2 linked regions of the Beijerinckia sp. 28-YEA-48 genome follow. The protein of the gene in region 1 binds, or shares a complex with, the protein of each later gene. Links are inferred from orthologs where the notes say so. Each region holds a gene or a part of one and is shown on either strand. Other genes may lie near its edges.

Region 1 (3,226 bases):
CGATCGTCACCGGCACCACCGGCTGGTATCTGGCTAAGGCCCTGGGCTATCTGGACACGCCCTGGCCGGCCTTCGGCTGGGTGGCGGCGGCTTTGACCATCATCACCATCCTGACCATTCAGGGGCTCGGCATGCTGCTGCCAAGCCAAATCCGCGTTTATCGCGAATTGCGTAAGCCGAACCCCGATCCGGCCCATATTGCCGCCATATCCCGCAACTATTTCTATCTGGTCGCCAGCCAGGGGGTGCTACAGGTGGCGATCATGGTCATCATGGCGCGCTTTCGCATGGGGCTATAAAGGCTGGAACCCGACGGAAGCGTCATTCGACATTCCCGCCGCGACACCCCACATTTAGGCTGATTGATTCGTAGAAATGGCCGAAATTCCGGCCTTCCGTAGAATTTGCACAGAGCTTGGACCTTGGCCGAACCCTTTTCCTTTGACGATGCCGACGAACCTGATTTCACCCGCGCGCCCACCCCGCGCGCCGGGGGCATCGCCGCACGCGCCCAAGCCAACGTTCAAGCCAATCTTCAAGCCGCCATGGGCGTGCCGCGCTATGTCGAAGCGCTCAATCCCGAACAGCGCGCCGCCGTCGAAGCCATGGACGGCCCCGTCCTGGTGCTGGCAGGCGCCGGCACCGGCAAGACCCGGGTGCTGACCACACGCATCGCCCATATCATCGCCACCGGCCGCGCCCGCGCCCATGAAATCCTCGCCGTCACCTTCACCAACAAGGCGGCGCGCGAGATGAAGGAACGCATCGCCGGCCTCGCCGGCCCAGTCGCCGAAGGCATGCCCTGGCTCGGCACCTTCCACGCCATCGGCACGAAAATCCTGCGCCGCCACGCCGAACTCGTCGGCCTCAAATCCGGCTTCACCATTCTCGATACCGACGATCAAATTCGCCTGCTGCGCCAGGTCATCCAGTCGGAGAATATCGACGACAAGCGCTGGACGCCGCGCGCGCTCGCCATCCAGCTCGACAATTGGAAGAACCGCGGCCTCGGTCCCGCGCAAGTGCCTGCCGGCGAGGCGGAAGCCTTCGCCAATGGCAAGGGCCGCCATCTCTATGCGCTCTATCAGGAGCGGCTGAAAATCCTCAACGCCGCTGACTTCGGCGATCTGCTGCTCGAAGGCCTGCGCCTGTTGCGCGAGAACGCCGACGTGCTGGCCGATTATCAGCGCCGCTTCCGCTACATTCTGGTCGACGAATATCAGGACACCAACACGGTCCAATATCTGTGGCTGCGCCTGCTGGCGCAGGGCACGCCGGATCGCCCGCGCAACATCTGCTGCGTCGGCGACGACGATCAGTCGATCTATGGCTGGCGCGGTGCCGACGTCGACAACATCCTGCGTTTCGAGAAAGACTTTCCCGGCGCGACCGTCATCCGCCTCGAGCGCAATTACCGCTCGACCGCGCATATCCTCGCCGCCGCAGCTCATCTCATCGCCCAGAACCAAGGCCGGCTTGGCAAGACGCTCTTCACCGATGGCGACGATGGCGAGAAGCCGACGGTCACCGGCGTGTGGGATTCGGAAGAAGAAGCCCGCAACATCGGCGAAGACATCGAGCAGTTGCAGCGCAAGGGTCAATCGCTGGACGAAGTGGCGATCCTGGTGCGCGCTTCCTTTCAGATGCGCGAATTCGAAGAGCGCTTCGTCACGCTCGGCCTGCCCTATCGTGTAATCGGCGGCCCACGCTTCTATGAGCGCGCCGAAATTCGCGACGCGCTCGCCTATCTGCGCTGCGTCGCGCAGCCCGCCGACGATCTCGCCTTCGAGCGCATCTTCAACGTGCCCAAGCGCGGCCTCGGCGACGCTACTTTGCAGATCCTGCACGATCACGCGCGTCGACAGAAAATCCCGCTGATGCAATCAGCACGCGAGCTGATCGAGACCGAAGAACTGAAGCCAAAGCCGCGCCAGACCATTCGCGCGCTGATGGATGATTTCACCCGCTGGTCGGCGCTCATCGAGGGCAAACCGCACCACGAACTGGCCGAACAAATCCTCGAGGAATCCGGCTACACCGACATGTGGCAGAAGGACCGTTCGGCCGATGCCGCTGGACGCCTGGAAAACCTCAAGGAACTCGTGCGCTCGATGGAGGAGTTTCCCGACCTCGGCGGCTTCCTCGAGCATATCTCCCTGGTCATGGATGCGGAGAACAAGGAGGGCGGCGAGCGCGTGTCGATCATGACACTCCATGCCGCCAAGGGCCTCGAATTCGAAACCGTCTATCTACCCGGCTGGGAAGAAGGCCTCTTCCCGCATCAGCGTTCGCTCGACGAACAGGGCCGCGCCGGCCTCGAGGAAGAACGCCGGCTCGCCTATGTCGGCATCACCCGCGCCCGCTTGCGCGCCAAGATCTATTTCGCCACCAACCGCCGCATTCGCGGCCTCTGGCAATCGACGATTCCATCGCGCTTTCTCGATGAACTGCCGGCAGCCCATGTCGACGTGGTGGAGGGTGGCCAGACAAGCTATGGCGGCTATGCCGCATCGCGCTTCAACGCGGTCGACACCTTCGGCTCGTCCTACAACACGCCCGGCTGGCAGCGCGCCCAAAAAAGCGGCGGCTTCAGCGAGCGCGGCAAATCCAACTGGAACACGCCATCCAAGCGCGGGCCGCAGACGATCGAAGGCGAACTCGTCGCCAAATCGAGTGCCTCGTCGGCCTATGCCAAAGGCACCCGCGTCTTCCACCAAAAGTTCGGCTCAGGCACGGTCTCGGCTGTCGACGGCAACAAACTGACCGTCGACTTCGACAAGGCCGGCCGCAAGATGGTGCTGGAAGGCTTCGTTCAGGCGGCGTGAGCAGACACCACACCGTCATTGCGAACGCAGTGAAGCAATCCAGGAGCGCGCGGTACTGCTCTCAGTGTCATTCCCGACGCGCGAAGCGCGAGCGAGAATCCAGAGCCCGCAGTAAAGCGTTGCATCATCACTGCAAGTAGCACTTTACCACTCGCTCTGGATCCCCGCTCAGCCGCTGCGCGGCTGTCGGGGATGACACCGAGGGTGTTTCGACAGCCTTCTAATCTCAGAAAGAACTTTAGCGCGGCGCCTGTTTCGTGCAGGTCGCCGCCTTGCGCACGCAAGCAATGCCCACTGTTGAACATTGCGGCTTGCCGCTCGCGCTGCGCGCGCAGGTCTGGCAGGCATCGGTCCATTCAAGGCACGAGGCATTGCGCACGCCCCAGGCCTCGATGGGCGCA
Region 2 (3,362 bases), 5.4 Mb from region 1 along the record:
GCCGGTCGAGATCATTCCCGGACTGAAAATGACACTTGGTGGCAGTTCGCAAATGCTGCTGCTGGCGATCGTGCTTGGGTTGTGGAACGGCGCGCAGATCGCCGTGACTGCGACGATGGTGAGCCATATGGCGATGCGCTTCGTCCAGATGACCAGCCCGACCGCCTATGCGATCGCCGGGGGCATCAGCGGCGCCGTCTATGATTATGGCATGGCGATGCTGACCGGGGAGTCCAGCAATGTTCTGGTCACCGCCGCGACCGGTCTGGCGGCGGGCTTTCTTTATCGGCGGTTCGCGGGCTTACGCTCCGGATAAAACCTGCACTGCTGACAAAAACTGACAGGATTGCGGCTTTTCCCAAGGCCTGACTCCCCCCATATTGCCGGCATGGCCAAATCACCCAGCAAGTCTCCGAAAAGCCCCGTGCGGCCGACGCGCGCCAAGGCGTCGCGTCCCGACGTCCAGCCGCTCGACGAGCATCTCGCCAGCCTGCTCAATCCAGCGTTGAACGAACCGCGCGGCGGCTTCGGCGAGGCGCCGCAAAAAGGCTTCGATGCCGGGACGGCCGAGGGCATCGATCCGACCCTGGCCAAAACCTTCCTGCCGCAGCCCACTGGTCGTTCGCGTTCGCGCAAGCCGGAACTGACCGGCGCGACGGCGACGGTCGAGTCCCTGAAGGAATTGCTCGAACAGGGCGATCCGAACCTGCGCGAGGAAAAGCCCTGGACGCCGCATCGCCCGGCCCGCCCGGAAAAATCGGAAGGCGGCATCCCTTTCAAACTGGTGTCCGAATATGAGCCGAAGGGCGATCAGCCCAGAGCCATCACCGAACTCGTGGCCGGTGTCGATGCAAGGGAACGCGATCAGGTGCTGCTCGGCGTCACCGGCTCGGGCAAGACATTTACGGTGGCGCAGGTCATCGCCCGCACCAATCGGCCGGCGCTGGTGCTGGCGCCCAACAAGACCCTGGCGGCGCAGCTCTACGGCGAGTTCAAGAGCTTCTTTCCCGACAATGCCGTCGAATATTTCGTGTCCTACTACGACTACTATCAGCCGGAAGCCTATGTTCCGCGCACGGACACCTATATCGAGAAGGAATCCTCGATCAACGAACAGATCGACCGCATGCGCCACGCGGCGACGCGGTCGCTGCTCGAACGCGACGATGTGATCATCGTCGCCTCGGTCTCGTGCATTTACGGTATCGGCTCGGTCGAGACCTATACGGCGATGACCTTCTCGCTGAAGCTCGGCGAGAAGATCGATCAGCGCCAGCTCATCGCCGATCTTGTCGCCCTGCAATACAAGCGGTCGCTTGGCGATTTCTCGCGTGGTCTGTTCCGCGTGCGCGGCGATACGATTGAAGTGTTTCCGGCGCATTATGAAGATCGCGCCTGGCGCATCGGCTTTTTTGGCGACGAGATCGAGACCATCGCCGAATTCGATCCCTTGACCGGACACAAGACGCAGGATCTCGAGTTCGTCAAAATCTACGCCAATTCGCATTACGTGACGCCGCGTCCGACGCTGATCCAGTCGATCGCCGGCATCAAGTCCGAAATGAAACAGCGGTTGGGCGAATTGTATAACGGTGGCCGGCTGTTGGAAGCGCAGCGGCTGGAACAGCGCACTATGTTCGATCTGGAAATGCTGGAGGCGACGGGGTCCTGCGCCGGCATCGAGAACTATTCGCGCTATCTCACCGGCCGCAAGCCGGGTGAACCGCCACCGACCTTGTTCGAATATCTGCCCGACAATGCGCTGGTCTTCGCCGACGAGAGCCATGTCACCGTGCCGCAGATTGGCGGCATGTATCGCGGCGACTTTCGCCGCAAGGCGACATTGGCCGAATATGGCTTCCGCCTGCCGTCGTGCCTGGACAACCGGCCGCTGCGCTTCGAGGAATGGGAAGCGATGCGGCCGCAGACCGTGCATGTCTCGGCGACACCGGGCAGTTGGGAGATGGAGCAGACCGGCGGCGTCTTCACCGAACAGGTGATCCGCCCGACCGGCCTGATCGACCCGCCGGTGGAGGTGCGCCCGGCGCGCGCCCAGGTCGATGATCTCTTGGGCGAAGTGAAGGAGACGGCGCTCAAGGGTTATCGCACGCTCGTCACCGTGCTGACCAAGCGCATGGCCGAGGATCTCACCGAATACCTGCACGAGAACGGCGTGCGCGTGCGCTACATGCATTCGGACATCGATACGATCGAGCGCATCGAAATCCTTCGCGATCTGCGCCTGGGCGCTTTCGATGTTCTGGTGGGCATCAACCTGCTGCGCGAAGGCCTCGACATTCCCGAATGCGCTTTAGTCGCCATTCTCGATGCCGATAAGGAAGGCTTCCTGCGCAGCGAGACCTCGCTGGTGCAGACCATCGGCCGCGCGGCGCGTAACGTCGACGGCAAGGTGATCCTCTATGCCGACAAGGTGACGGGCTCGATGGAGCGCGCCATGGCCGAGACGACGCGCCGGCGCGAGAAGCAGCTCGCCTACAATAGCGAGCATGGCATCACGCCGGAATCGATCCGCCGTGGCATTCAGGACATTCTTGGCTCGGTCTACGAGCAGGATCACGTCACGGTCGATACCGGCGTGGCGAAGATCGCGCTGGTTGGGCACAATCTCAAGGCGACATTGGCCGATCTCGAACGCGAGATGCGCGAGGCAGCGTCCAATCTCGACTTCGAGCGTGCGGCCCGCATGCGCGACGAAATCAAGCGCCTGCAGGCGACGGAGCTGATCATCGCCGAGGATCCGCTGGCGCGCCAGCAGGCGGTGGAAGACGCGGCCGGCGCCTATCAGGGCGAACGCAAATATGGCCGCGCCGCCAACACGCCGGCTACGTCGCGCATCCGCAAACCGACGGACGAGGACATGGGGCCGCATAATTTCGGTGGCGGCGAAGCGCGACCGAAGAGCACCGGCGGTAAACCAGGTTCGCGCGGTGGCAAATCGCGGCCGTTCCGGCGGTGATTGTGGTGTCATACCGGACACGCCGCAGGCGTGATCCTGTGGGCGTGCGGTAAAACTGACGACGATGACTACATCGGCCCGCTGCCGGCGCGCAGCGGCCGTTCCTTGATGAACAGCATGCACAGGGCGGCGGCAAGCGAAAGCACGGCGCCGAGCACGAAAATGGACGAGAAGCCATTTTCGATGATGCTGCGATAGGCATCCGCCTCGCTGGCCGAGAACAAGCGGCTCGCATCGCCGCGCATCAGTGCGATGCCGGGATCGGCGCCCAGCTTCTCGTGGCCGGGTATGGTGATCGCGCCTGCCGTCAGCGCGCTGATCAGAAAGGTGGAGAAGACGGCGACACCGAAGGCGCCGGCGAGAGAGCGGAAAAACGTCATGCCGC

Evidence for each region.
Region 2: the proteins of BLW50_RS00525 (region 1) and uvrB are in contact, whole or in part, in a crystal structure (PDB 7EGT), measured with the Thermus thermophilus proteins. The link is inferred for Beijerinckia sp. 28-YEA-48 from one-to-one orthologs. Residues at the interface, in WP_096412145.1 of Thermus thermophilus: His654, Arg656, Phe657, Gln666, Asp668, Glu669, Lys680, Arg681, Leu682, Ser683, Lys685, Tyr686, Ala687; in WP_096411307.1 of Thermus thermophilus: Glu23, Leu25, Arg26, Asp27, Gly28, Glu29, Arg30, Phe31, Arg55, Glu326, Asp327, Phe328, Glu379, Ser382, Gln383, His398, Gly400, Arg401.

The regions. Positions count from the first base shown.
Region 1 is NZ_FNSI01000001.1:116,625-119,850, reverse strand. Bases 116-3,161 are described here. They hold BLW50_RS00525 (ATP-dependent helicase), read left to right. Parts: upstream 116-497; coding sequence 498-2,825; downstream 2,826-3,161. Other genes in these bases: BLW50_RS00520 (hypothetical protein), read right to left, coding at 3,064-3,161; BLW50_RS00530 (hypothetical protein), read left to right, coding at 116-299. In the rest of the region: more of BLW50_RS00530, read left to right, coding at 1-115; more of BLW50_RS00520, read right to left, coding at 3,162-3,226. UniProt on the Escherichia coli protein: A helicase with DNA-dependent ATPase activity. Unwinds DNA duplexes with 3'-5' polarity. Translocates on single-stranded DNA with 3'-5' polarity. Initiates unwinding more efficiently from a nicked substrate than double-stranded DNA.
Region 2 is NZ_FNSI01000001.1:5,489,993-5,493,354, forward strand. What follows is about bases 1-3,182. They hold uvrB (excinuclease ABC subunit UvrB), read left to right. Parts: upstream 1-388; coding sequence 389-2,977; downstream 2,978-3,182. Other genes in these bases: BLW50_RS25805 (hypothetical protein), read left to right, coding at 1-316; BLW50_RS25815 (MDR family MFS transporter), read right to left, coding at 3,046-3,182. Outside these bases: more of BLW50_RS25815, read right to left, coding at 3,183-3,362. UniProt on the Escherichia coli protein: The UvrABC repair system catalyzes the recognition and processing of DNA lesions. A damage recognition complex composed of 2 UvrA and 2 UvrB subunits scans DNA for abnormalities.